Regions from separate parts of the Sporomusa sp. 246TCP1 genome, predicted to be linked through region 1. Evidence: riboswitches for the same ligand, from Rfam matches in the RefSeq annotation. Region 1 holds a riboswitch; each other region holds the start of a gene.
What was found. Region 1 has a riboswitch for cobalamin ahead of AC1ECB_RS12770 (TonB-dependent receptor plug domain-containing protein). Riboswitches for the same ligand answer to the same signal wherever they lie in the genome.

Region 1 (7,441 bases):
GACGGAGTTCGTATGAAGGACAGGGTTCCTCTCCGGGTGCGCATCGCCTTTGGCGCGAAAAATGCTGAGGATAGTCTCTTGGCCGGGGTGATACAGAATAGTCTCAAAGAGGTGGGGATTATTGCCGAGCTTGTACCGCTGGAAGATGCCGCTTTGATGGATGCACTGAAGAATAAAAGATATGATCTGCTAATGTTTGGACAATTCTATATTCCGCATAACGAGCCGTCGCCTCATTATCTGAGTGGTCATTATCATCCGAAGGCTATGTATGGTCTATTGACAACGCCGGAAATAACGGAAGCGATTGATCAGTTGGTTATTACTGCCAATAACATGAAACGAGTGGCTCTCCATCACAAAATACAAGGCTTGATTAGCGAACAAGTGCCTGTGATTGTATTGTTTCACCGGAACAATATCGCGGCCATGAAGAAAAACATCATGGACTATGAGAATTCAGTAGGTGTATGGCAAGTGTATCGGGGGCTAGAGAAAGCTTATGTCCAGTAGTGGTGACTTGCTTACAGGATAAATGGAATGGACAAATTGCATTGCGTGGTGCGACCGGGCGCAGCCTGGCAGCCTTTACGTCCAGTTCCTACTGGGTAGTTGACGTGGCGGTCGACTATAAAATCAGTGCTGATCTCCATGCTTATTTTAAAGGATATAATCTCACGAACAGAGCCTATGAATTAAATGGATCGGAGGGGTATCAAGGATCATTTCCCATGGCGGCGCGTCGTTTTACCCTTGGTTTGGAGCAGCGGATATAGATCGATAAGGCACTAGTGCCTATTGAAATGTCTGGTGCCAAAGCACAAGGAGTGAAAGGACATATGGTATTTCCTGCAAGTATCAATTTAAATTAGGTTCAGATGTAAAGGAAACGGTAACAGTATAACTATGGTAAAAAAGCTATGATGGCAACGCGAATTTAAATATTAGCATTGTCATCATGACTTTTTTACAGCTGCATAGTTTAATCCTGAACAAATGTGTTTAATCATTGTCGACCATATTATTCAGTTAAAGTTATGGTTGGTGACAATAACACTGTTTTTGACTGTTTGCGGTATTGCGTAGGCGTAATTCCATGTTTTTTCTTAAACACCGTTACAAAACTGCTATTATTATACCCAATTTGGGATGCCACATTGCCGATGCTGCAATCAGTATTTTTCAGTAATACTCTTGCTTTTTCCAGTCGTATATCTCGTAAATATCCATAAGGTGTGTTTGCAAATAGAGCTTTAAACCCTAATTTTAGCTTATGGGTATTTAAACACAGATTTTTTGAGAGCATTTCAATAGAAGGGGGTTGAGACATATTTTCAAAAAGTTCTTGTCTTGCCTGGTATAGTAACCCAATATCATCACTGCTTAAATTAATTGTCGATAATTTTTGAGCAGATTGAATAAAATGTACATGTGTCATCCATTCGGATATAATCTCAAGTGCAATTGCCTGGAAAAATAATCTGCGGGCAAATCCAGCAGTGTAATAGCAATTAATAGTTTTTTTCATAATAGCCTTAATGTCTGTGTTTGCTTCTACTGGATGAATACAAGCACGATAAAATGTGCGTAAACTGTTTATTTCAGAAATAAACAAGTGAGTTTTTTCTTCTTGTGAACAAAGAAATGCTTCGGAAATATTAAAAGAAATGTAACCTATTTTTATATTTTTGGGATAGGTTGCCTGGCCTCTACATTTTTCCGCTACATTAACGTAATACTCTCCATCGTTAATTTGGTATGATTTATTTGTATAGGAATCGAAAATTTCAATATAACCTGATGTAATGTAGGTTATTTCAAAAAAAAACTTTTTTTCCATTTGAACCGCATAAGTAAATTCTTTTTTTAGGTATAAAGTTGCCCAGGAAACATCAAGTCCGCTTCGATAAGAGCAGCGTGTGATTTCGCCGATACCATGTTCTTTTAGAATTTCAAATTTGTAAAGGTCATTGGATGTTTGACTTATAAAACCGATTTCCTTCATCTGTGCATAATAATCATCCGGACAAGAAATGTGTAGCTTATTATTCATTTATGTGTCTCCGTTCCAATTAAAATAACTTAATAACTGGTTAATAATTTAGTTTATTATAACAAATATTGGTATCTATTATCAATAGCTGATAAATAGCTGATAAAAAATGCATGATAAATGTACATTTTTGTATGGAAGTAGCTTTTTTTGCTTAACAGGTAGTATTGACAATATATGTATTGAATGTTTTTTTTTTCGCTATTATAATCGACATTAACATAGCAGTTATTTAATGTTCAACATATTTTTGGATTTGGTAAAATGATTACAACTACATATTACAAGGTTAGGTGCCTTTAAGGGCTTAATAGGGAAGACCGGTGTAATACCGGCGCGGTCCCGCCACTGTAATGGGGAGTAACCCAAGTTATACCACTGAGATGAGAATCTTGGGAAGGTTTGGGTGAACAATGAACCAGAGCCAGGAGAACTGCCTAACTGATAATCACCGTTTGTTGACCCACGAGCGATGGGGAGGAGATTAAAGTGCATGATGGTGTACTGTATTTTCCCCGGCGTACTTTGTGCCGGGATTTTTATTGTACTATTCTGTTTATGTAAAACTCCCGTTTATGAGCGGGAGTTTTATTTTATTTACAACTTAATAATATGCTGCGGCTACTAAAAATGGAGATTTGGTTTATAACCAACACGGAATGAAAGATGTTACTTTATACAAAAGAAAGGGAGATTTACAACATGAAACATCGACAGTCAGCCAAAAAAATATTGGGTACGCTTATCGGATGTTCACTGATGTTGGGGATGCCGGAGATAGCTGTGGCAGAGCAGGAGTTTGACTTTGATGAATATGTCGTGACTGCCAACCGTATTCCGGTGAAACAGGTGGAAACGGCGGCAAGTGTAACTGTGATTACCCGCGAGGAAATTGAAAGAGGCGGGTATACCCGCGTTCAGGAATTATTAGAAAAGTCCAATGTGGGTATTTATGATTCCGGTTCAGCAGATTACTGTATTAGTTCAGTTTATATTAATGGTGATTCCCGGGTACTGATCATGGTTGACGGACGTAGGGTTAATGCCGATTCACACAGCATAGGCGGCGGAGGACTTGGGGTTGATCTAGGGCTGCTACCGAGTGTAAAAAGTATTGAACGGGTCGAAATTGTCCGTGGCCCGGCCTCATCCTTGTACGGCAGTGATGCCGCCGGTGGTGTTATCAATATTATTACCCGCAAAGCTGATAAGACAGACACCCGTTTTTTGACGCAAAGTGGCAGCTGGGGCATGAGAAATTACACACTGACGACAGAAGGTAGTGAAAATGGTTTTGGATATTTTATTTCAGCAGAGCGTAAACGACAGGACTATTTTGAATATAAAGATTCGAGAACAGGCACAGTCCAGCGGATGGGCAACAGCGCCCTCAAGAAAGATGCTGTCAGTGTGAGGCTGGACAAAGAACTCGGTGAAGGGCAGGGGTTAACGTTAGCCTATCGTTACATTGACGGTGACCGTGGATATTTTTTAATGGCACCAGACTATGGGAATGGTTTTTATCATCCTACCGCTTACGAAGAGCACCGTAATGAGGACACCGATTTGACCTACCATTGGAAAAACAAAGCCGGGACAGATGGGTCGCTTAAAGCGTACTATAGTTCTGACAAGTCGGACGTCCATCGTTACATGGAAGGAACGAAGTGGGAAGTAAAAGACTATTATGTAAATAGTAAGTCTTCAGGCATTGAATGGCAGGATAACTGGAAAATATCCGATCATTATGATATTGTCGGCGGAGCCAGTTGGCGACAAGTAAAAGTAGACATTCCGCATTTACAAGTCTATGACAAAGAAATAACAAATAAAGCCATATTCATGGAAAACCGCTGGCAACTGCCCAAAGCCTGGACATTGACTGCTGGAATGCGTTATGACGAGCATAGTGCGTTTGGCGGGAAAAACACAGTCCGTCTTGCTGTGAACCGGAAATTAAATGAGGACACTAATGCTTTTGTGTCCTGGGGGCAATTCTTCAAAGCGCCGAATATCGAATCCCTGTATAAGGTGGGTTTACCTTCAGGCAATCCGGATTTGCGTCCGGAAAAAGGGGATACCTTCACAATCGGGATGAATACTAAACTGGCTAATGATATCAGGCTGCAGGCCAGCGTGTTTAGCAGTAATGTTGAAGATGCTATTACATCAACAATATACTCCCCGGCTGCGCCTAACGACTATAAGCTTATCAATGCCAGCAAACAAAAACGGCGGGGATTGGATTTTACATTAACTCAGCAATTGTCGCCGGCATGGAAACTTTCGACCGGTTATTCCTATGTTAAGATTCAGTCGAAAAGTTCAGCAACTGCGGCTTATGTGAGTGATGCTGGCAATACGCAGCCTAATGGCTATCGCTTAAACCTTGAATATAGTCAGGACAAATGGGATGCCGGTTTGATGCTGCGTGGTGCAACTGGTCGTGATCTGAGTACGTTTACTTCCTCTTCCTACTGGGTTGTTGACTTAGCGGCTAATTATAAAATTAGTGACGATCTCAAGGTATATTGCAAAGGCTATAATCTTACTAACCAGGCCTATGAATTAAAAGGAGTGGTGAATGCATCAGGCCAGTTTCCCATGGCCGCGCGCCATTTCTACCTCGGTTTGGAACAGCGCCTGTAGAATCGTATGTTAAGAAGCTATATTTTTAAGAGACTGGTAAATTTATTATTTGTCCTAATTGGGATTACGCTGCTGTCATTTGTTATCACCAATCTTTCACCAGTTGATCCGGCGGAGGCCTATGCCAGACGAATCTGGCAAAATGCCGGTCAGGAGCAAATCGAACAATTGCGGCAAGAAATGGGTTTTTATGAACCAATTTATGTACAGTATTACCGGTGGGTTACCGGTGCCATTCAGGGGAACTTTGGACAATCGCTGGTTTCAGGCCGGCCTGTACGCGAGGACATCATGACCGCTTTACCGGTGACCTTGTTGTTGGTGGCAGTGGCCGCGCTGCTGATTTTGCTTGTTTCTATTCCGCTGGGAATTTTGTCGGCGGTGTACCGGAATAAGTGGTTTGACCATCTCATCAGGATGGGTACCTTGGCGGGTATTTCGCTGCCAGGGTTCTGGCTGGGATTTATTCTTATCTACTATTTTGCCGTGGAATGGAAGCTGGCAGTGGTTGTGGGCTTTGGAAAAATCGAACATGTCCTGTTGCCTGCTATAACGCTTGCATTGCCGGTTATCTCGATGAATATCAGACTGTTAAGAACGAATATGCTGGAGATCATGAATAAGGATTTTGTTTTGTATGCCAAAGCCCGAGGCCTCAATGAACGCCGCATTGTCTGGAAGCATGTTTTTAAGAATGCAGTTTCGCCACTGGTCACTTTATTAGGACAGACCATCGGCCATATGGTTGCCGGAGCCGTCATTGTTGAAAGTGTTTTTTCCTGGCCAGGGATGGGTCTCTATGCGGTTGCCGCAAGTATGGACAGGGATTTTCCGGCGATCAATGCGTATGTATTAATTATGGCGGTGATCGTTGTTACTAGCAATCTTTTAGCCGATATCATCAATATTTGGCTTAATCCTGCTTTTTTGCAAGAAGGTGAAAAATAATGACCAGTTTTTGGAATGTGCTGAGCAATAAACAAGCGGTTTTTGGTATGACAATGGTTGCAGCAATTATCATTTGTGCTGTGTTTGCACCGTTGCTTGCACCAAATGATCCAATGAAAGTGGACATTGCCAAGCGCTTTATCAAGGCATCGGCAGAGTTCCCGTTGGGCACAGACCAACTTGGACGCTGCATCTTGTCGCGCCTGCTATTTGGCGCCAGATATTCACTCGGAATTGCCGGTACGATATTGATGCTTACCAGTCTGATCAGCATCATTACCGGGATGATAGCTGCTTATTATGGGGGAATACCAGACCGGATATTTTTGGGAATATGTGACTTGTTGATGGCGTTTCCAACGTTGGTTTTTGTGTTAGTCCTGGTGAGTGTATTGGGATTGGGTTTGGTTAATCTAATGTTTTCCATGGTGTTTGCGAATTGGGTATGGTATGCGCGGATTGTAAGAAGTCATGTATTGATGGAAAGAAACAAGAATTATGTGTTGGCGGCTAAAGCAGCCGGTTCATCAGACAGCGTAATTATGATAAAACACATACTGCCTAATGTTGCACCGGCATTGATCGTCTTTTTCAGTCTGGGGATTGCGCATAATGTGCTTATGGTTTCCGGATTTTCTTTTTTAGGCTTGGGCGTGGAGGCTGAGCTGCCGGAGTGGGGTTCTATGCTCAGTAATGCGAAAAACATGATCTACACCCAGCCACATTTAATGTTTTATCCGGGCATGTGCATTTTTTTTACCGTATGCAGTTTTAATATATTGGGAGAAGCCTTGCGTGATATTGTCTCGCCTGACGCCTGACCAGAACGGAGGTAGTATGGAAAAAACGGTATTGAGCGTGGAAAATCTACGGATTAGTATCAGGAAGGGCAAACCTGTTGTACAGGATATTTCTTTTGCTATCTGTCAAGGAAAGGTTTTAGGAATTGTTGGTGAAAGTGGCAGCGGCAAAACCATGCTCTGTAAAGCGATCCTGGGCCTATTACAGCATCAAAGCAGTGTTGCTGTCACAGGACGGGTTTTGGTAAACGGTAAAGATATTCTTAAAATTTCTGCCAGAGAACTGCAAAGTATGCGAGGAAATGAACTCGGTGTCATTATGCAGAATCCGATGACAGCCTTTAATCCGCTGATCAAAATCGGCGGTCATATCATTGAGACGCTGATGGCTCACCGGATAATCTCTAAACAGGAGGCTTATGCAACAGGTATAGCTATGCTAAAAAAAATGAATTTACCGCGGCCGGAAGAAATTATGAACAGTTATTCCTTTAGTTTAAGCGGCGGGATGCTGCAACGGATCATGGCCGCGATAGCAATGGCTTCAAGTCCTGCCGTATTAATCGCGGATGAGCCAACAACCGCCTTGGATGTAAAAAACCAGGCGCTGCTGCTTGATGAAATAGAAAAGATCAAAAACGAAGAAAAACCGGGAATCGTGCTGGTTTCTCACGATTTGGCCGTAATCGCCCGGATCGCGGACGAGGTTGCGGTAATGAAAGCAGGTAAAATTGTTGAGCAGGGGCAGATCTATCAAGTGTTTGAGGAGCCGGTGCATTCCTATACCAAGGAACTGCTGAGCGCCAGGCTGATGGACGGGAGGCGAGTGCACTGCTGATTGTTAGTAACATATCGAAAACCTATTATGGAAAAAACTGCAAGGGGCAGCCAATGAATGTGGCGGCAGTAAACCAGGTATCCTTATCTTTGGCAGCGGGTGAAACCTATGGGTTAGTTGGAGAAAGCGGCTGCGGCAAGAGCACCTTGTCAA
Region 2 (7,441 bases), 700 kb from region 1:
TTTTTCAAAATTCAGATTCCAGATTGTATAAGTACGTTCGCTGGTAGTAGTAGCATTGGGTTGGAAATAATAGCCCTGGTAGGCATCGACCCAGAGGTTTGCTTGCCAAGCGCCCGGTGCCTGGTATGACAATTGTGATGATATTTTATGACGAGCACGGTTGTACAGCCGTTCATGAGTTGCTTCATTAGTTGCATCCAGATATGTATAATTAAGCGACCAGTTTAGTCGTTCGCTTAATGGTTGCCGGATACTGGTTTCTACTCCCTGAATGTTGGCACGGCCAATGTTTTGATACTGGATTTCATTTGATGCCCTCCACACCTCATCAATCATATCTTTAACCTTGCTGTAGAAGAAAGTGATTTTTCCGGCAGTGTGACCCCAGTCACGTTCAACAGAAACATCGTAAAATGTTGATTTTTCCGGTTGTAATGAGCTATTTCCCAGAAGACTGACCAAGCTGCCGTTACGAATAATGTTCAAATTCATATACAACTGATTGGGCGAAGGAACGCGAAAGCCGGTACCGGCATTGAACTTAAACCGCAAATCAGGCTGCGGTGAATAGGTAAGACCGATTTTGGGACTCAGATTACTTTCGAAGCGGTTGCTGTCGTCGAATCGCAGGGACGAAATCATCAAGCATTGGGGCGACAAATTCCATTCATCTTGCACATATAGCGCCGAGTAATCGGTTTTTACCTCTGAGCCGGTGTATGTTTTCCCGTGGAAACTTTTGCTGAAATTACCATCCCCACTTTGAATTCCGGTTCCCCGGAACAGTTCCGGACGATATTCTCCGCCTACGGTAAGTTTATGCAAATTGCCGATTCTCCGGCTTAATCGTGCTTCCAGGCCGGAAATCGTGCTGTACCCATATATTGAATTGGTATATTGACCACTCAAACGATTAATTGTGTTATTGTATTTTTCCCAGATGGAGTGATAGGCAGTCACTGATAATTCCCTACCCGGGAGACTTTTTTGATAGTCTAATGAATACCTTTGGCGACGATTATCATCATGGATATCCGTATTAACAATAATGCCGCCAAGTCCTGACATAGTGCCATACTCGTTCGTATCTTCCTGCAAATAAGACGTGCTCAGTGTCCATGTTTCCTGAGATGTTGGCTGATATTCCAGCCGAGTGTCCACATGGGAGCGTGTGCCAAAAGGGAAAAAAGTAGTTCCGTTGGTTTTGAAAAAGGCATCATTTTTCGTGTTGTCTGCGGTAAGAGTAAAACTCATCTTGTTTTGCCGGCCAGAGTCGTAACTCAAGGAATAGCAGTGCTCATTGTCTCCATGTTTCGTCAGGGTGCTGTTTTTAAATTGCAGCACGGTCTTAGGCTCCTGCGATTTTTTGGTAATTAGATTGATAATACCACCCATTGCATCCGCGCCATAAAGAGCACTGGCGTTTCCCCGTACGATTTCGATTCTCGCGATATTGTCCAGGGAAAGACGGTCCAATTCATAGTCCGCATCAGGTTCTGCCGGAATACGTTGTCCGTCAATCAGAATCGTTGAGTAACGGGAATCAAAGCCGCGGATGGACAGAGCGCGGCGACCGCCACTGCGATTGATAGCCACGCCCGGCAAAGAATCAATGATTTCTCTTAAGGTATGGGCGTTTCGCGACTGAATTTCTGCGGCGGTAATGATGTCAACTGCATTCGGGACAGCTTTTGTGTCTAGTGGTGTTTTAGTCGCGGTTACAATGACTTCAGGTAAGGGGAAGGATTCCAACTCGGTGCATGCCGCCTGACTGGAAGGCATTAAGGCGATCATTGGTGCAAGGAATATTATCAGCTTTTTTCTCATTGCGTTTTCTCCTTTTTCTTTTTTTGTACATGTTATCAAACCTTGGTCAGTCGCGCCGATACCATTCGCCCTGTAGTCCTGATATTACACCGTTTTGCTCGTTTATGCTCAATGGTTGAAAACCTGCAGCAGTTAAAGCCGCTTTGATGCGGCTTTTGGGCATTAAAATACGCAGACCGGCAAGGTGACTAGACAGCCAACCGACAATGGACTCCTTAGGAGCTGTGTAATCATCACTTACGTCGTGGCTGACAAGGTATAAGTACGCACCGGAAAGCGCTGCCGCGGAAATTTTTGTAACCAATTCATCCAGAGCGTCGCCGCCAAAATCAAGAACGCCGGAAACAATCAGCAGATGATAGCCGCAACCGATGTCGTCGCAGGTAAAATCTCCTTGGATGATAGAGAAGCGATCTTCTAAGTGTTCTTCTGCTATGTGCCCGGCCGGAATATCGGCTACGGACGGATGTTCAAAGATAACTCCGGTTGCCTGGGGATGTTCTTTGCCGAACTCTAGCGCCATCCGCCCCGATCCGCCACCCAAATCAAGAAGGTGAAGGGGTGTTGATTTGGGAAAAATATTCTGTGCGGATTTAAGAAATGACTGGACCCTTCCGGTAAGAATTTCTGTTGCCGATAGGCGGGCTAATTCCCGGAAATTATAAAAGGCATGTCCTTGATCCTGTTGACAGGGTGCAGCAGCACCGTGACGCACCAATTCCTCGACTTGTTCCAAGCTGGTTTTTTTTTCCCAAAAGAGAAAATATTCGCCTAGGTATAAAGAACTGTTTTTATCAAGATATAATTGCGCTTCCGGCGAGTTTCTGAAAAGATTGTGTTCCTTTTTTAACAGGCCGATTGAGCTTAATGCCGTCAAAAAAAAGTCCATGTTTTGTGGGTCACACTGGGTGTGTTGTGCAATTTCACTGGCAGATGATGGCTTTTGGAGATAGGAACATACCCCCAGGCGAATTGCCGCAAACAGTAACTGCGCTTCTTTGTGTTGCTGAATCAAACGGTAAAAGATCGTGGGGCTGTACTCGGGAAAATCCATTGTTTATGCCTCCTTTAAAATAATTAGCCTGATGTTTTTTGTATGCCAGGTATCCAAAAAGAGCAAAAAAAAGTTGCCGGCCCGTTAAGCTGACCGACAACTTGGCATGCGTGGATAAAGAAAAGCCGACTTGGGTTGCAAGCCGGGAATATAACAAAAACACATGTCAATCCCCTTCCTATCGCTCGTAGGTCAAAACGGTGATTATCAGATAGGCAGTTCTCCTGGCTTTGGCTCTTTGCTTACTCAAACCTTCCCAGAACATTCATTCCAGTGGTATATTTTTGAGTTCGCTCCCCATTACAGTGGCGTGACCGCGCCGGTATTGCACCGGTCTTCTCTATTATGCCTGTGTAGGCACCTATCCTTGCTTTATGCAATTTATTATTATTTTAACAGTAGCACACAGGATTGTCAACCAGGGTTACAATTAAACAAATAATTGGCATATCCATCCAGGTGGACAGATCTTATTAGTTACAGGTGGGCATGGTTTTTTTTTCTTTAAGTGATAGCTGAATTCTTGGCGGATCTTCGCCGATAATTCAGGCGTGAACGTCTCGGAAATTTGCCCGGTGTGGTATAATATGAAGAGCAACACACTCTGGGCCATAAGGAGACTTAGCCATGACCTCAAGGCAGATTCATCTTGTTTTTGACACCAAGATTGGCGGCACCAAACCGGTGACCGTTGTCGATAACGGCCATAAATGCCCCTTCTGTTGTCGCGACAAACTTGAGGGCATCATCGCCGAAGACGGGCCGATACTCCTAATTGTCAACAAATATCCGGTGCTCCGGGACACCTTCCAGACCGTCCTCATCGAAACCGATGACTGCGCATCCGAACTGTCGCTCTATCCAAAGGACCATCTCCACCGGGTCATCCGCTTTGGCATTGAGAAATGGCTGGACATGATCGCCGGCGGCGAATTTGCCACGGTCCTGTTCTTCAAAAACCACGGCCCCAGCTCGGGCGGCTCCATTCGCCACCCCCATATGCAGATCATCGGTCTCCGCCACCTCGACTACACCGCCAACATCCCCCCGGCCAGCCTCGAAGGCATCGTCATCAGCCGCGACGGCGGCGTTGAACTCACCATCGCCGACAAGCCGCTGGTCGGTTTCATTGAACTCAACATTAAGCTTGCCGACCTCGGGTACCTCGACCGCCTGGCCGACTACCTGCAGATCTGTGCCCACTACTTCCTCCACCACTTCAACCGCCAATGCAACAGCTACAACATCTTTTTTTATCATATAGGCGGCCAGATAACCGCCAAAGTCATGCCCCGGTTCGTTACCTCGCCCATCTACGTCGGCTACGCCATACCCCAGCTGTCCACCCGCATTCCTGACGTTGCCGCTGACCTCAAGCGAATATACGGATTATAATTTCGGATGAATGATATTTGTAGTTTCGTAATTATGTGGGAATAATTTCAACTGAGAATAATATCTTAAGGTGATTATTAATAATCAGGCATTTTATTCAGTAGCTATATTGGTTTATTTGCCATAGGATAAAGAGACCATTTTTTATCTCAAAAAAGGTGAATTTGCAAGGTTGCGGATCGCCTCTACCAATCGAATCTGGAAAGGAATTAAACCCGCGAACTTTGCGGGTTTTTTTGCTGTGTTTTTTGAAAGGTTTCGGATAGTTTCACCATATTAATATTACATAAAATAGAAAATATGGAATTTAGACAAAGGATTTGTCTAATTTAGGGAGAATAATATAATGAGTCAAAGAACCGTCACCTGACTCTACATATACGTGAGACAGTTACTAGAATGTCATAAATATGTGCAAAGTGAACAGAAAAATCCTATCGTTGCAGATAATTATTGTCAATAGGGAACAGAGGTTTTCGACTGAATAAATTGAAATTTTATAATATTAATAGTTGTTTAAATAGCTATTAATCTAAATTACAGCGATTTTCTGCAGAAAGCGCAATAATTGGTACGACATTACATCAAAAGGAGCAAATGATGACTACAATTAAGATTCCTTATGGTAAAAAAATTTTGGAAGCTTATGTAGCAGAAGAGCAACTTGAAGCGGTTTTGGAATCGCGCGCTCATCACTATAGACCGGAAGCTACAGAAGCCGACCTTGTAAAGCAGGCGCTTGAAAATCCTATCGGCTCGAAACGTCTGCGTGATTTAGCTAAGGGATGTCGTAAAGTTGTTATTATTGCGAGTGACCATACCCGGCCAGTTCCAACGAAAATTATGGCACCGCAAATGCTTGCGGAAATTAGAAACGGCAATCCGGATGCAGATATCACATTTCTGGTTGCTACCGGATTTCATCGCGCTAGCACGCAGGAAGAACTTTTGCACAAATTCGGCGAAGAAATAATGAGAAACGAGAAGATCGTAATTCACAATTGCTGGGATCAGGATGCTTTGGTCGATGTGGGTAAACTGCCTTCCGGCGGTGCGTTGGTGATTAACAAACTGGCAATGGAGGCAGACTTATTGGTTTCGGAAGGGTTTATTGAACCACATTTGTTTGCAGGTTTTTCCGGTGGACGAAAAAGTGTCTTGCCAGGTATCGTCAGCGGTGTAACCGTTATGTCTAACCACTGTGCCAAATTTATTGCTCATGAAAAAGCACGAGTGGGAATACTTGATGGCAACCCGATTCATACTGATATGCTGTATGCCGCTCAGCAGGCCAAATTGGCATTTATCCTAAATGTGGTCATCGATGCTGACAAGCGGATCATTAAAGCTTTTGCCGGTGACAGGGAGCAAGCCCACATAGCCGGTTGTAAATTTGTCAGCGGGCTGGCCAAAGCAGAAGCAAAACCGGCCAATATTGTTATTACTTCGAATGGTGGGTATCCACTGGATCAAAATATTTATCAACTTGTGAAAGGCTTGTCTTCTGCGGAGGCTACTTGTAAACCAGACGGTGTTATTATTATTTGCGCCGCTTGTAACGACGGGCATGGCGGAGATACCTTTTTTAAATGGTTTCAGGATGCGCCGGGAGGGGCCAGGGAGATCATGGATAAAATCATGAAAATTCCGCCAGAGTCAACCATTCCTGATCAGTGGGCAGCTCAAATTATCGCGCGTGTCCTGTTAAAGCATACCGTTATTTTAGTAACTGATCAGTGTGATCATCAGATAGCCAAAACTATAGGTATGAAGACTGCTTATACCTTAGAGGAAGCTTTGAAGACTGCTGGATTGATTGCCGGTCCGCAGTCCAAAGTTACGGTCATTCCTGACGGTGTAGCAGTCATATTGTAAAAAAAAATTACATTTAACAGATCAAAAAATTTAGGGGGCGAGATCTTGGCCATTGACGCAATCATGTTGAATTCGGCAGATAATGTTGCAACAGCAGTTCAAATACTAAAGGCAGGGCAAAAGGCAGATGTCCGTTTGGGACATGACATTCGACAGATCCTTATCGGTGAGGACATTCCTTACGGTCATAAATTTGCCGTTCATTCTATCCCTAAGGGACAAGATATAATGAAATACGGAGAAGTTATTGGACGGGCTACGCAGGAAATTCGTGAAGGGCATCATGCCCATACTCAAAATATTGAAAGTTTGCGAGGCCGTGGTGATTTGCAGGGGGAGGCTTAATTATGAATTTCATGGGTTATCGTCGCGCTAACGGTTCGGTAGGGACACGAAATTATGTCGGCATTTTATCAGCAGTAGTATGCGTTAACGAGGTAGTAGAGGCTATTGCCAGTAAGGTACAGGGGGCGGTTCGTTTTACGCACCATCAGGGTTGCTGCCAGACCCCCCTGGATATCGGGCGTGTCAATCATACTCTAATCGGGCTGGGGAGTAATCCTAATCTGCAATCCGTAATCATTGTCAGCCTAGGGTGTGAAAGTACCGACCTATCAGCAGTTATTGAAGGCATCAAGGCCAGCGGCAAACGCGTGGAGCATCTAATTGTCCAGGAAATCGGCGGCGCGGCGCGGACCACGGCGGAGGGAGTGCTCCTGGCTCAAGATATGGTACGGGAGGCGTCGTTACAGCAACGGGAAGTTTTTCCGATCAGCGAGCTGGTTTTAGGTATGAAGTGTGGCAGTTCGGATACTACATCCGGGTTGGTGCCCAATCCGGCCATTGGGGTGGCATCAGATCTATTGGTAGAGGCCGGTGGAACATCCGTATTAGGTGAAGTTACCGAATTCATTGGCGCTGAACATATTTTGGCCAGACATGCCGCTAACGAGCAAGTGGCGCAAAGTATTTTGAATCTAGTTTCCCGCATGGAGAAACGGGCTATGGCAGTAGGCGAAGACATTCGGGGTGGGCAGCCTACTGGTGGCAATATTAAAGGAGGCCTTACCACTATTGAAGAAAAGTCTCTGGGTGCTATTGCCAAGGCCGGGTCGGCGCCTATTCAGGCAGTATATGAGTATGGTGTACGACCGCAGGTCAGAGGGCTGGTTGTTATGGACTCGCCGGGACGGGAGCCAGAAATTCTTACTGGTTTGGCAGCTGCTGGCTGCAATGTAATTGCGTTTGCTACCGGACGGGGGGCACCGCAGGGATTCCCCTTTGTGCCTG
Region 3 (7,441 bases), 1.8 Mb from region 1:
GTGATGAACAATACCGACAGGAGTTTCCGGACCCCGGTGCTTCAGTGCAATTTCGCGCACTGTTTCAATTTGACTTGTCCGCCGGATACTTTTCGGATTATAAATAGCAATAACAAAATCACCGGCAACTGCCATCTCGACTCTCTTTTGAATAACCTCCCAGGGAGTCAACAGATCGCTCAAACTAATGACAGCAAAATCATGCATTAACGGCGCACCCAAAATAGAAGCCGCCGCCCCAACAGCGCTAATACCAGGAACAACACTAACCTCAGGCTGAACAGTCTCCGGATATTTGGCAACAAGTTCAAGCACCAGGCCGGCCATACCGTAGATACCTGGATCACCACTGGAAATAACGGCAACCTGCTTTCCTTCCATTGCCTGTTCTACCGCTGCCTGGCAACGATCAATTTCCTGCATCATACCTGTGCCGATAATGGTTTTTCCAGACACTAAATCTTTTATCAACTCTAAATAAGTATCATACCCGACAATGACCTCAGCACCTTCAATAGCTTGCCTGGCGCGCGGTGTCATATCAATCTGACTGCCAGGCCCTATTCCCACCACCGATAGTTTACCTGCGTGATAGCCACAGTCACTTTGGGATACTTCGCTTTCGGCAAAATCAGGTTGTTGCTTTTCCCCGCTAGAATTGCTGCTGGTTCGCATACATTTCCCACTCCTATCTTTTCTTTAACAAAATTTGATAACGACAAGTCATATTGTTCAATACACGCTTGCAATTGCTTATTAGAAAAAAACTTAATCGGCACTGCCAGTTGCCGAGCTGCTGCCAGTAGACCGATTTCGTCTTCCTTAACCACTGTACTCCCAATTATGGCCACACTGTTACTACTGCGTTTAACAGTCAAACAAGCCTGACTGATAGCTGCTAAAATTTCAGCACTGGTCGTGCCGCGCCGGCAGCCAAGACCTATGGCTAAACTACCGGGACGCAAATACAGGTGTGGTTTGGGGATACTTAGTTTCCTGTCGGTAATTACAACGGCTGCATCATATTCCTCGCTAAGAGCTAATCCACTACTATCAGCCAGCACGACCCCCTGTTTTGCCGCCAAACAAATATATTGCTCCTGTCCGGCCAGCTCTCTATCCAGGAAGAATTTTACATTATCACCATTTACAATGGCCGCGTTAATTGTCTTTAAAGAATTAAATGGTTCTATCACCAGGTTAAGTTTGGCGGCAAGTACATCGGCAGCCGGTAATTTTGCAACATCTGTTGCTGTCGTAATTACAGGCGTGGCCCCGGCAGCACTCCCCACCCGCTGCGCCAGCTCATTGGCACCGCCAATATGACCTGACAGCAAACTAATTGCAAAATTGCCGCCATCATCCATAACCACTACCGCCGGGTCAACCCGTTTATCTCTAACATAGGGTGCAATCACTCTCACAACAATACCTGCTGCCATAATAAAAAGCAAACCATCATAATTTGAAAATAGTTCACCGGCCAAATCACCTAAACAGCAGTAGGTATGAGGTTCATTGCACGGATTTCGCCCAACCTTTGCATATATATCAACTTCAGGCCCGATAAGCGGCGCTATCTTGCTGGCTAATTCAGCGCCTTTATTAGTTACTGAAATGACTGCTACTTTCACAGCCTACTTGGCCTCCCTGAACATATGTCCAAATTCGGGGGCGTAGAGTCTGGATAAAGCATACTCTGTGCTTAAAACCTTGCCAACAACAATCATAGCTGTACGGTCAATGTTATTTTCTTTAGCAAGCTGAGCAATTGTAGCCAAGGTAGCACGAAAAATCTTCTGATCAGGCCAGGACGCCTTTTGCACAATCGCTACCGGCGTTTCCTTTGTATAGCCACCGTCGATTAGCTCTTGTACCACATCGTCCAGCATATGCACACTCAAAAAGATGCACATAGTTGCCTCATGACTGGCCAGCTTAATTAGCTTTTCTTTTTCAGGTACAGGCGTACGACCTTCCAGCCGGGTAATAATCACCGTCTGAGATACATCGGGTAAGGTATATTCCTGTTTTAAAGCAGCAGCGGTAGCCAGAAAAGAGCTAACACCCGGGATAACCTCAAAAGTAATATCTTTGACTGCCAGCTTATCCATCTGTTCCTGGATAGCACCATAAATGCTGGGATCTCCGGTATGAAGTCTGACTACCAACTTGTTTTCTTTAACCCCTTGTTCCATAACAGCAATAACTTCATCCAAGGTCATAGAGGCGCTATTATAGATGGCAGCACCATTTTTAGCCAGCGACAGCAGTGCTGGATTGACCAATGAACCAGCATAAATAATAATATCCGCCTGTCCCAAAAGCCGCTGACCTTTAACAGTGATTAATTCAGGGTCGCCCGGACCCGCTCCAACGAAAAAGACATTCATGTTACTATCTCCCTTCTTCTTAGGCTGTTACATCCAGCCTGAACCTATTTACTACACGCGATTATGTATATCGGATTAAGTGCCTTGAACATATTACTGGCACCTACTGATTGAATTCGGGTTACCTGCACCGAGCAGGCATCGACATTGTATTCCTTTTTCTCTCTCAGTATATGAAGTGCAGTAGAGAGCGTTTCCACTGTAACTGCTGTTACAACCAACCGTCCACCCGGTTTAAGCAATTTGTCGGCACAAGCCAGTATATCTGGCAATTTCCCGCCACTGCCACCAATTAAAATAACATCAGCAGCCGGCAATCCTGCTAATGCCTCCGGGGCTGCTCCCAGTATCGGCTCAACATTTTCCACTTTAAATTTAACGGCATTAGCCTTGATTAAGTCAAAACCTTCTGCTTCACGTTCAATGGCAAATACCTTGCCATGTTTAGCTAGCAAAGCTGCTTCTATTGACAATGAGCCGGTACCTGCACCAATATCAATGACAGTATCATTAGCGCCAATATTAGCCTTTGCTAAGGTTAATATCCTAATCTCCTGCTTGGTCATCGGAATATTGCCCCGAATAAACTGACTGTCTGGAATCCCTAGCCCCTGTGTCATGCCTTCACCACCATTACACTATGTTCAAACCCGGAAATTGACCTTGTCTCAGCCAACGTTGCACTGACTATTTCCTCATTATCATAGGACAGATTGGTGCATAGCCACACACAAGCAGTCACCGGCCAACCGTGAGCTAATAGAATACCGGCAATCGTTGCCGGATTATGCTGAGTATCTGTTAATATCCCCACCTTATATCCGGGGCGATAGCATAATACATCGTCAGCAGCCCTGCGGCCATGCATACTGATTAAAGCCGCATCCTGCCAAACCTCGGCCACTCGCGCAAAAGCAAGCTGCACTGAACTAATTCCCGGAATAACAGTAAGGCGCTTAGCGGCAAAACGCTTTCTCAGTGCAGTCAACATACTGTAAAACCCTGGATCACCTGATACCATAACAACTACATCCTGACTGGCAAACTGCTGTTCAATAAAATCAAGCACACCGGTAATATCTTTGTCAATCACCCTGGTAACCTGATTATTCGTCGCAAAGGTATCAAGCGACCGTTGACTACCGACCAAAACAGCCGCCGCCGTAATTGTCCGGCTGGCTATTGGCAACAGATAATCAGGCGAGCCGGGACCAATACCCACAACAATTATTCGATAGGTACATTCCATCCTAAATGTCCTCCAATTTCCCGGGCCGTCTGATCAAGCCCCAGTATCTCTCCCTTTAAAGTTACAATAACTGTTCCCACTGTTAAATCACCAAACACATACCGCATGGCTCTGCTGCTGGCCCTTTCAGCCAATAAATTATACACCTTGTTCATATTATAGCGGGCAATAATCGGCATAGCTGCTTCGGTTGTAGTCGCAGACAACACCTCTTCAATGGCTGCCTGCGGTGCGCCGCTAACGGCCATATAGGCAGCTATTGTTTCCATCCGGGCATCAGCCATTCGATTATGCGTATGGAATATTCCTGCCGAAACTTTACCGATTTTCCCCAGATGACCAAATAAAAGCACCCGTCGCATTTCATACTTCACGGCATTTTCCAACATATGTCCGATAAAATTACTTGTTTGCACAACTGTTTCAGCTGGTAAACCATAGCGATTAACGGCAATATCCTGTCCAATCTTTCCGGGGGCAAATACGATTTCGTCATATCCCAGTGCCCGCACCACACTAATTTGGGGTACCAGCGAATTTTTAAAGGCTTCTTCAGACATGGGTTCAACAATCCCGGTAGTACCAATAATGGATAACCCGCCCACTATTCCCAGCGTTGGATTAAGCGTTCTAGCAGCTATTGTCTCCCCATTGGGAACGGAAATAGTAACTACAGCTCCTTTACCTGGCGGCAAACAATCGTTAACCGCCTTAGTAATCATGATACGCGGTCCAGGGTTTACAGCCGGCTCTCCTACCGGCATAGCCAGACCCGGTTTTGTCACCGTACCGACACCCTCACCGGCCTTGATCATAATTCCCGGCTGATCGGTTATAATTACTTCCGCTACAATTTTAACCCCATTCGTAATATCCGGATCATCGCCGGCATCCTTAATTACCCAGCCAATACCGCCATTAGCAAGCGCATGACTGGCAGCAATCGGCGCTGTCAGTGTTATGCCCTGCGGTGAAATTACTTCAACGACTGCAGCCTGCTGACCTTGCCAGGCCAGTACTGCCGCTTTGGCAGCTGCGGCCGCACAAGTCCCGGTAGTTATTCCTTTGCGCATTGGTATTGGTATATCAGACAATAGAAAAACCCCCTTAGCAGGGGGTATAACACCAAACAATATATGCATTTTGCCTGATTATTGTACCCACACCTGCCTATCTTCCGTAGGTCCTAGCGGCGTGTGTTAGAACAGGCAGGTCTCCTGACTCTGGTTCATCGCCGCCCTAAGCCTTCCCGGTTTCCCAGTGGCAAATTTAGGAAGCATCCCCATTACAGTGGCGGGACCGTGCCGGTATTACACCGGACTTCCCTATTAAGCACAAAGCACCCATTCCCTTACACTATCAAATTATGTTAGTGGTATTATTCCATATAATTGGCTCTTTTCCTGCTAGCAAGACGATAATTATCAAAATTAAATATTTTAATTTAAATTATAGCAATCACCCTTTACTGTTATTCATCCCGGCAAATGACACGAGTTTAATATTCTCTTGTTCCAAACGCTGAACAACCCGGCAGCTAGTAATTGCACTCAGTTCCTGCTGCCAATGGTATTGCCAGTTAAATACGCTATTGAGAGCAACCTCATCTAAGCCAGGATGAACCATAACTTCTGTTATGCCCTCAGACAGATTATCAATAATAGTAAGTAGTAACTTTTCCTCCATACTGCCGCCCGCTACCATTCCATAGAAATGATCCGGTGCCGCTAAACCAGCCTGTCGCGCCTTAAAACGAGCCATACCAGCCAAAATACTAAGACCGGAGCGGCCAATTATCCTGCCTGCTCCCGGTTTAAAACCACCTAAGAACACCAGCGATTCAGCCGGTATCCGTATAGCCCTGATATTAAATTCTTTGGCAATACTTAGCACAATATCAAGAATCCCCGGCACCACATGCAGGTGCTGATGGCTGTCAAGATGAGTAATCGTAATGCCAGCCGACAATATTCTTTTAACCTGTGCCGTTAGTTCACGGCGCACATCGTCTAAGCAAATACCTGCCAAACAAAACTTTTTCAAAAATGCCGGATAACTGGTACACAACATCCCCTCAGTATCAACTAAGGAAGGAATAGACCCCGGATCAGTTACCGACATTCCACCCACAAGTGTAAGATGAGCACCAATCCCCAATTGCGGATGTTCGGCAGCTAACGCTGCCGCATGATTAAATGCAGGTCCACCGGCCATAAGTGAAGTACTCGTAATACAGCCTCGGATATGCCCTTCGATAATGCCAAGATTAATGTTTTTATGTAACCCAAAATCATCTGCATTCACAATTAACTGTTTCATATTATAACCTCAACTGGGATTTTTTATATGAATTGCTATTGGGCAAAAAATCCCTGGTATGACTTGATATATGTTTTCTGATACTAATATTGGTCACATGGCCAAATTAAAATTCAGGGAGGTAATCACATTATGGAACAATCCAAACAAAGCAAACAAGCAGCAAGCAAAAGCGAATATGGTACCTTGACTGCCAAGATGGATGCAAATAACGATTACTCCAGCAAAGCCTCCGGAATGTCCGGAACATCCGCTAGTTCCGCTAGTTCCGCTACTTCCGGCACAGCTTCGGCTACCTCTGCAGATATGAACAAGTTAAGCCAACTTGCTAAACAATCGCAAACAAGCAGCAGCACTACCTCAGCGACCAATTCGAAAAGCGCTATGGCCAACCAAACCTTAACTGCCAAATATGACGCAAATGGTGACTATTCCGCTGAATAGTCCCAAAACCCAAATGCGGCGCCGGACTAGCCTACTGGAGTCCGGCGCCGCTTTATTAGCTTTCTACACACTCAATATGCGAGGCATAGGCGCTATGGTTATGAATAGATTCATAGTTTTCACACTCAATTTCAAACCATTCAATACCATCAATCTTACGCAACGTTAAGACTAAGTCCCTGAGTACATCTTCAACAAATTTAGGATTTTCATAGGCCTTTTCCGTAACATATTTTTCATCCCCGCGCTTTAACAAAGGATATACCTGACAACTTCCTTGTTCTTCCATCATTGCTGCCAAATCTTCAATCCAGATAAACTTTCCCGGCTGTTGTTTAATCTTCGCCTTCATAATCCCCCGCTGGTTATGCGCCCCATATTGCGATATCTCCTTACTACAGGGACATAGTGAGGTAAATGGTACCGTAATACCAAACATCAAGTCCAAATGCCCGCCATGCACTAAGTTACCTGAAAATACACAATCATAATCCAGCATGCTTTTAAAGCCACTCACTGGTGCCATCTTTTCGATGAAATATTTAAAATTAATATCAATATGCGCTCTTTTGGCCTGCAAACGGTCAATTGTGTCTGTCAACATATACTCAATTTCCCGGTAGGACACCGGTTTTTGACTCCAATCGCTAAGAATTTCAATAAACCGGCTCATGTGTGTCCCTTTGAACTCTTGCGGCAAATCAACGGTAAGCTTAATTTTGGCTAAAACACTTTGAAAGGAACCGCTTTTAGTTTTTATTAAAAACGGCAGATGCACATCACTGACTCCAACTTTTTGAATTGCAATACCACGTTCGTCACAGCTATTTTGGACATCTTTAATTGTGCTATTAGAACTACGTCCCTGGGTAGTTTGCCTCATAATTGTTCACTCCTAGTATGATACAAAATAGGATCAATCCGGCCTGCCTCAGCATAGCTAAGAAATATACTCCCCTTATCGCATTAATATTAGTTAGGCTCTAGCGATTTTCACAATTCGCAACGTTTTGTTACATTCTAAATCAATATATTC
Region 4 (7,441 bases), 670 kb from region 1:
TATCAATAGTTGCTTCTTTTTGATATTTTTTTACTCTTTAATGCGTCATATATAGTATTGTATTTTTATATTTTATTTATTTTTTAATTAGATTTTTTCGCTGGCAAAAAGATTGCAATTTTAAAAAGAAGTTACTCCTATTGGAATTAGATTAGAGAAGGTATTTCTCATTGTAATAGTTATGCTCTTTTCAGCATTGCTATTGGAAGTATTTACACTATTCAATTTTTAAAAACAAGGAGGTTTAATCAATGTCAAGTATAGTGGATTCAATAGTACAAAGTGTGATTCAACAGGGGGCTACCATGGCGGCTTTTGCAGCCACTGGATATGCTGCTGCAAAAGCCAGTGGAACTAATCCAGTTGTAGGAGGAGCTGCAGGTTCAGGGGCTGAAAGCAGCATTTATTCGATTCCTGTGCTTAATTTTACTAATTTGACCTAGGTTCCAATATGATTTTTTCCAAGTATATTAATCTGAAACCTGGATTCCCGGAAATCTGTAACGAGGAAGCCTTAAACCCGTATAAATACTAGAAAGTTGGCTCGTTATGTGTTTTTAACATAACGATGTATTTTATCGCATCATAATTGTCCTAACCATTGATTTTATTGGACATTCGGAGAAACCTCGTTATGTTAGTCCGGGAGGATAGGCTGAAAGGATAAGATTAAATTTATGGAACAATTTTTTACTTTTTGGCCTGCATTTGGTTATTATGTAGCCATTTTTTTAAAGAGTTCTACAACAAAGGAGTGTTTTTTTGTCTCTTTGTCACAAGCTTTTTCCTATGTTATGGTGATAAGTTTATTACCCAATATATCGTATTCAAACATGGCTTTTTTAGTTTATATATTTGTAAATGCTTTATCAATATACTTTATAAATAAATATAAAAGCAATAATAAGTACTTATTATTGCTTTTGATAAGTGTGTTGTTTTTTTCGTGGATAGCATTACATCGATGGTTGTTTTTTTAATTGTTATTTTTAAATTCTGTAACTAACCAAAATGAACTTAAAAAAGAGAATACCGCAGAAATAATAAGTTGTAGTTTCCAAGAACTTTCATTTTCGTAAGGTTCATCTATATTTTACCGCTTACAGAACGATGTTGTAAGAAAAAAATTACTTAAATTGATGGGAGATGTTTTAATAATGTCAAGTATTTCAGATTCAATAGTTCAAGGCACAATTCAAACGATTGCTTCTTCGGCAGCAGGTTATGCTGCTGGAAAAGCTATAACTGGTACTGAAGCGGGAGGGGCAGCGGGAATTGTTGTTGGAAAAATTGTAGATGTTACAATGAACTCAATTGACAATTATACAGGCTGGAGTGGCGCAGTTATTGATTACTTCAATAGTGTTGGACAATCTTATAGTGAGCAAAATGTAATCTATATCCTCAACAACCAACATTGCGCCAATAATAATATTGCCACCATAAAAACGGTTCGGTGGAACCTGTATATCAATTAAAAAGTCACCAGTTGATTGTATATGATGGATTCCGATTTTATAATAACCCTGATAAATCACTGTTTATATATAAAAAGTGAAATAAACATGAGAAAAATAGAAAATTCTAGTGAGGTTACGATATGCGGGTAGCATTTCTTCATTTGGATTTGAGCCGCGGACCTGAGAAACATAATATAACTTTGCTCTATAAAGCTATTCATTTGGCTGCCGAGCAAGGTGCCAATTGGATTATTACTCCGGAACTCGCAGTACAAGGCTATTATTTTGCTCATAAAACAGGAACGATGGAACTACCTGTGCAGCCTAGTCAGTCACTCTATCTGTTGACACAACTAGCAAAGCGTTACCAGTTGACACTATTTTTGGGTTGTGCCGAACAGGATAGTATGACAGGTAAAAATTATAACAGTTGCTTAGTAATCGGTGTAAATGGTCAAGTACTAGGCTGCCAGCGAAAAATGCAGCCTCATGGGGTAAACACAGAAGTGTGGGCATCTAAAAATGACAAACTGGCGCCTATTTTGTGTAAAGAAATGATGGCTGGAGTTCTAATTTGCTCTGATATTTGGTATATTGAGTACGCGCAGATTTTAAAAAAACAGGGAGCAAAAGTTATAATCGTACCAGCAGCTTGGACTTTAGGGAAATGTCATCCAATTGACTGTTGGGAAAGAAGCTCTGATGCTAGTGGACTGCCAATATGGATATGTAACCAGACTGGCAAGGGGGAAACACTGGATTTTAGTCAAGCGGAAAGTGCAGTGGTTGTAGATGCAAAAGTGCAAATAACCTATAATGGTTTACCCGCAGTACTACTTTTCAATTGGGATTGTTATAGTCAACGCTTATTATCATCGAAATTTACAGTAATAGCCGTTTGAGATTGAAGTAGTTTTTTAGCGGTGTTGGAGGAAGAAGGCGATTTAATGAGTAGTTATAAGTAAACACAGGGAACGGCGAATCAGCGAGAAATAGGTAGGTATTTTTGTATTGAACTAATGTCGTTTAGGCAACTCTTTTGTTGACAGATGGTATAAAGTCTGTTAGCATAATATTGGAATTAACTTCATGTATAATTACATAAATCAGTAATCGCCAATTATGCCCACAGGTGATGGGAAGGGGATTGTTATTAGCAGTTTATCCTTCCTAGCTTTTTTATTAAGCTAGGTTTTTTATTGGAATAAACTCATGGTTTAAAACCCTTTCTTATGCATATAAGGAAGGGTTTTCTGCAGTTGCCTGCCGGGCGTAAGCTATGTTGCGGTTTCGGATTGTGGATGGAAGAATTACAATTTCATAGTATTGAGATAGGTGCCCGACAAGGGCTTAATAGGGAAGTTCGGTGTAATGCCGGCGCGGTCCCGCCACTGTAGTAGGGAGCGAATCCGAAATATGCCACTGAGACAAGCTGTCTTGGGAAGGTTTGGAGGAGCGATGATCTAGAGCCAGGAGAACTGCCTATCTAACAATCACCGTTTGACCCGCGAGCGATGGGGAGGGGATTTGTACATAGACTGATGTTGTATATCAGCATTTGCATATTTTCATCTCCTGAACATTGTTCAGGAGATTTTTATATTAATAGCTGTTTAAGGTATTTAGCGGCTTATTGGTTATTTGATAGGGGGAGAAATATGAAAAAGATAGCGTTTTATGGTAAAGGCGGTATTGGCAAATCAACGACAGCAGCCAATGTATCGGCAGCACTAGCACAGCTGGGAAATTCCGTTTGTCAGATTGGCTGCGATCCCAAAAACGATTCCACGCGGCTGCTATTGGGCAGGACATGCATGCAGACGGTGCTGGATATGACCAGAAAGTATGGCGATGAGGTCACGCGGGAACAAATTGTTCATACCGGCTTTGCCGGGGTGAAATGTGTCGAAGCCGGCGGTCCGGAACCGGGGGTCGGGTGTGCCGGACGCGGCATTATCGTTGCATTGGAAAAAATGAATGCCCTGCAGGTAATTAATGAAGATCAAGTCGTTCTGTATGATGTGCTGGGAGATGTGGTCTGCGGCGGCTTTGCCGTACCCATTCGGGAGGGGTATGCCACCGATATCTATATTGTTTCATCCGGTGAACTCATGTCTTTGTATGCTGCCAATAATATTGCCAAAGGGGTAGCACGGTTTGCCGGCCGTGGCCGGGTGCGTCTGGGCGGCATTATTGGCAACAGCCGCAATATTGTTCATGAACAGGCACTGCTGCAGGAGTTTGCAACAAAATTGAATACCCGACTGATTGCCTTTATTCCCCGTGACCAGATGGTGCATCAGGCGGAAATAAACCGTAAAACTGTCATTGAATGGGCACCCCAGTCCACGCAGGCCGATGTATACCGGGAACTTGCCGGCTTGATCATGGAGAACGCTGCCTTAACAGTGCCGACACCGGTTGGTTTTGAAGAATTGGAGGAGTTGGTGCTGCAATATGGTGTTGAATAAGCGGTATATGATAACGATGAAACGCAGTTGCAGTTGCAGTATGCCGGGGGTCTGGCGCGCTGTGGCCCATAACGAAGGCGCTGTGGTGATTTATCACAGTCCGAAGGCCTGCGGGCATGTAACCCGGGAAATGGACTTAGGCGGGCATTATCACGCATTGGCCCGCGGGACCTTTGTTCCCAGGCATTATACAGCGCCGCTCATCACCAGTAATTTGCAGGAGGAACACTCTATCTTTGGCGGTGCCGATCAACTGCGGCAGTGTATTGAGTATGTTGTTAAGCGGTACAAGCCTTTGTACATTATGATTGCCAATTCTTGTGTGGCCGGTGTAATCGGCGACGATACCCCGGCCATTGCCCGGGAGGCGGAAGCAGACTTCGGCATACCGGTGCTGACAGTACCTTGCAACGGTTTTTTGGACGGAGAGTATCATGCCGGCTTTTATTATACCGCTAAAATTCTGGCCGAACGGTTTATGCAGCGTCAACCGGCCAGAGCCAATACGGTTACGCTGCTGGGCGACCGCGGTGGTCCCCACGGGGCCGATGCTAAAGAAATGGCAACACTGCTTAGTTCTTTCGGCCTGCAGGTACAGGGCCGTTTCCCGGGTTATGCCACACTGGAGCAGATGAAGAACGTGCCGGCTTCGGCACTCTGTATTCCACTGGGAGGAAGACCCCAGTCCTATGAATGGATGCGCCGGCTAGCTGTCGACTTGAAGGAAAGGTTTGGAATTCCTTTTCTGGATCATGATTTTCCGGTAGGCTGGACCGGGACAAAGGCTTGGCTCAGGCAGCTGGGCGCAATGCTGGGCCGGGAACAGGAGGCCCTGCAGGCGGAAGCGGAGCAGGCGCAACGGCTGGAAGCGGCGGCGGCCAAGTGCCGCCGAGCTCTAGAGGAACGCCGGGTGGTGCTCGGTATTGGCCGTCCGCTCATCCACTTACAGCCGGGCTGGGTGCTAGAGCTGCTTACCCTGGCCGGAGTGACGCCGGCCAAGATTCTTTTATTCAAAGGCCTGACCGGCGAGCAGAAAACGGCTATGCGGCAAGAACTGGCAAAGCATACCATCACGCCTATTGTGGATGAAACTGAGGGCGAAGTCCTGCTGCACACCTCAGATGTAGTGGTTACAACCCACGAACTGGAAGACGATGCCCTGCGGCAGTTTTACCTGCCGGTACTGCCGCCCTTGGGCGTAGGGGGCATGATTGAATTATGGAATAAGCTGGGACAACTGGCAAAACGGCCTGGGAGCCAAGGAGGGGTGCAGTATGGCTGGTAAAGAAGAGTGGAGTGATGTTTGCAGCCAGGTCAACACCTGTGCGCTGACCGGGGCAGCGGCTTTCTTTGCCGGTATTCCGGATGCCGCTATTGTGGCGAACGGGCCGCTCTGGTGCTATTTTTACGCACTCAGGTATGTGGAAAAATCCTGTGCCGGTATTGCAAAACGCTTCTTTGGCACACAGCCGGATAATAATTCCGTTGTGTACGGCACCGAGGAATGCCTGCTGGAAACGTTGGAGTCGATTCGTCAATCCTCCCGACCGTCAGTACTCTTAATTGAAAATAGCTGTTCGGTCAGCCTGATCGGCGATGATATTGCCGGCATTGCTGTTCAGGCCGCTATGCCCTGCCCGGTGGTGTGTATAGACAGCGGCGGATTGACCGGCGGCTTTTGGGAAGGATACCGGGCGGCTGCAAAAGCCTATTTTGCAGTAATGCCACTGCAAAACCGCAGCATAGTACAGCCGCATACCGTCAACTTGCTGGGCTGTTCGATCGGTTATTATAACGCGGACAATGACCTGCGAGAGTTAAAACGCCTGCTGGAACTGGCCGGGTATAAAGTATTGGCTTGCCCGGGTGCAGGCAGCAGCATCGAAGAAATCGCAGCCATGACCCAGGCGGAATTAAACCTGGTCATTCATGCCGAACTGGGCCTTAAGCTGGCGCAAGATCTGCAGCTACAATATGGCATACCGTATTTGTCGCTACTGCCGCCTTATGGCTTGGCAGGCTCGGTAGACTGGTTGAACACAATAGGACAGGCACTGCCAATTGGCAGTAATGGCTTACAGGCTGTGCAGCAGGAGGCAGACAAACTGCAGCACCGGCTGCGCACCGTCACGCGGGAGATGCAGCGCCTGTGGGGCGAGCCCTGGTTTGAACACTCGCTGGTGGCTGGGCCTGCATCGGTTGCCTTCGCGTTGGCGCAGGCGTTGCGCTCGGAATGGATAGCCACCGGCTCGCTGACCGTGGTTCTGCATGACGGTGCGGCGGCATATCCGGCGCCGCCAAGTATTGACAGCGTACTGGATGGTCAAAATGACAGCCAGGCGATAGCAGACCGGTTGCTTAATCTGGCACCTGGGCTGCTCCTTGCAAGCGGTCAGGAAAAAGCCTTGCTGCAGCAACAGGCTGTGACCAATGTGGTTTGTCAGCATATCTCCCTGCCGGTGCACGATGAGATCATTCTTCACGACCGGCCATTTATGGGGCTCCGCGGTTCCTGTCATATGACGGAGCGGCTGTGGAATCAATATATGAACTTTTGTCAGTGGGGGAGGTGAAGATCAGCCGATGTTTCAGGCTGGAATCATCGATATCTTTATTTTTACAAGAAAGAAGGGTTAATCATGTCAAAAAAAAGAAAAAAAGAAAAGTATTGTTATTGCTTTGGAGTTGTGATGTCAATGATGCTTATCACCAACAATGCTTTTGCTGCCGAACCTGAATCAAGTGATTCAAAGGTATCAAAATATATCCTGGAGCAAGTTGTTGTAACAGCAACACGAACTGAAAAGTCACTCATTGACACACCGGCCAACACTTCGGTTATTACTGCCGAAGATATCAAAAACGGTGGTTATATTTCTGTTTTTGAAGCTGTAAAAAATCTAACACAGACTAATGTTCATGCCTATCAAGATGATGGCGGCGACTATAGCGTCTCAGGAATGTCGTCGAGAATCAGACTTCGTGGTATTGATCAAGGAACATTAGTTCTCATAAACGGAACCCCTAGCAATTTTATGAATTTTGGTACATTAAATAATATCCCCATTGATCAAGTAGAACGAATTGAAGTTGTAAAAGGTGCAGGCTCTGTTTTATATGGCCCGCAGGCTCTAGGTGGCGTAATTAATATTATCACCAAAAAACCTGGTAAAACCGACAAGGTTACCGGAAGTATTTATAGTACAGTTGGTAATCGATTAAACGAAGCGAGCGTAAATGTGCAGGCAGATTCCTTTAACTTCGGCATGAAAAAGTCTATTAGTAAAGATGTAAACGATATTATGCATGCCAGTGCCACTGGCGCAGGTCCAGCATTAAATATAAAAGATAAGAAGGCTGAACAAATCTATCTTGATGTGAAATTAGCTGATGACTTAACCTTCAGCTATGGCAGAACCAATAATAAAGCCAAATTTGAATCAGGTAAATTTATTAACTATGTTCCTAATATGCAGTATTTATCAAATATCGATACTTCTTTTAATAACT

Region 2: another riboswitch for cobalamin. It lies ahead of AC1ECB_RS16230 (methyltransferase family protein); the one in region 1 lies ahead of AC1ECB_RS12770 (TonB-dependent receptor plug domain-containing protein).
Region 3: another riboswitch for cobalamin. It lies ahead of cbiD (cobalt-precorrin-5B (C(1))-methyltransferase CbiD); the one in region 1 lies ahead of AC1ECB_RS12770 (TonB-dependent receptor plug domain-containing protein).
Region 4: another riboswitch for cobalamin. It lies ahead of AC1ECB_RS10100 (nucleotide-binding protein); the one in region 1 lies ahead of AC1ECB_RS12770 (TonB-dependent receptor plug domain-containing protein).

The regions. Positions count from the first base shown of each region.
Region 1 covers NZ_CM170492.1:2,715,995-2,723,435, reverse strand. Annotated here, with positions in the region: gene AC1ECB_RS12785 (ABC transporter substrate-binding protein) at 1-513, shown strand, start outside; gene AC1ECB_RS12780 (TonB-dependent receptor) at 471-776, shown strand; gene AC1ECB_RS12775 (helix-turn-helix transcriptional regulator) at 1,022-2,053, opposite strand; cobalamin riboswitch at 2,328-2,508, shown strand; gene AC1ECB_RS12770 (TonB-dependent receptor plug domain-containing protein) at 2,756-4,702, shown strand; gene AC1ECB_RS12765 (ABC transporter permease) at 4,709-5,650, shown strand; gene AC1ECB_RS12760 (ABC transporter permease) at 5,650-6,471, shown strand; gene AC1ECB_RS12755 (ABC transporter ATP-binding protein) at 6,488-7,288, shown strand; gene AC1ECB_RS12750 (ABC transporter ATP-binding protein) at 7,342-7,441, shown strand, end outside.
Region 2 covers NZ_CM170492.1:3,417,706-3,425,146, reverse strand. Annotated here, with positions in the region: gene AC1ECB_RS16235 (TonB-dependent receptor plug domain-containing protein) at 1-1,827, opposite strand, end outside; gene AC1ECB_RS16230 (methyltransferase family protein) at 1,874-2,881, opposite strand; cobalamin riboswitch at 3,079-3,261, opposite strand; gene AC1ECB_RS16225 (DUF4931 domain-containing protein) at 3,509-4,276, shown strand; gene larA (nickel-dependent lactate racemase) at 4,874-6,151, shown strand; gene AC1ECB_RS16215 (UxaA family hydrolase) at 6,197-6,496, shown strand; gene AC1ECB_RS16210 (UxaA family hydrolase) at 6,499-7,441, shown strand, end outside.
Region 3 covers NZ_CM170492.1:948,401-955,841, reverse strand. Annotated here, with positions in the region: gene cobJ (precorrin-3B C(17)-methyltransferase) at 1-540, opposite strand, end outside; gene AC1ECB_RS04580 (cobalt-precorrin 5A hydrolase) at 561-1,634, opposite strand; gene cobM (precorrin-4 C(11)-methyltransferase) at 1,638-2,393, opposite strand; gene cbiT (precorrin-6Y C5,15-methyltransferase (decarboxylating) subunit CbiT) at 2,438-3,013, opposite strand; gene cbiE (precorrin-6y C5,15-methyltransferase (decarboxylating) subunit CbiE) at 3,010-3,642, opposite strand; gene cbiD (cobalt-precorrin-5B (C(1))-methyltransferase CbiD) at 3,621-4,715, opposite strand; cobalamin riboswitch at 4,833-5,004, opposite strand; gene AC1ECB_RS04555 (ChbG/HpnK family deacetylase) at 5,101-5,961, opposite strand; gene AC1ECB_RS04550 (hypothetical protein) at 6,094-6,405, shown strand; gene folE2 (GTP cyclohydrolase FolE2) at 6,461-7,249, opposite strand; gene AC1ECB_RS04540 (HD-GYP domain-containing protein) at 7,382-7,441, opposite strand, start outside.
Region 4 covers NZ_CM170492.1:2,049,971-2,057,411, reverse strand. Annotated here, with positions in the region: gene AC1ECB_RS10115 (hypothetical protein) at 252-443, shown strand; gene AC1ECB_RS10110 (hypothetical protein) at 1,158-1,478, shown strand; gene AC1ECB_RS10105 (carbon-nitrogen hydrolase family protein) at 1,601-2,362, shown strand; cobalamin riboswitch at 2,777-2,960, shown strand; gene AC1ECB_RS10100 (nucleotide-binding protein) at 3,119-3,931, shown strand; gene AC1ECB_RS10095 (nitrogenase component 1) at 3,918-5,216, shown strand; gene AC1ECB_RS10090 (nitrogenase component 1) at 5,143-6,504, shown strand; gene AC1ECB_RS10085 (TonB-dependent receptor plug domain-containing protein) at 6,571-7,441, shown strand, end outside.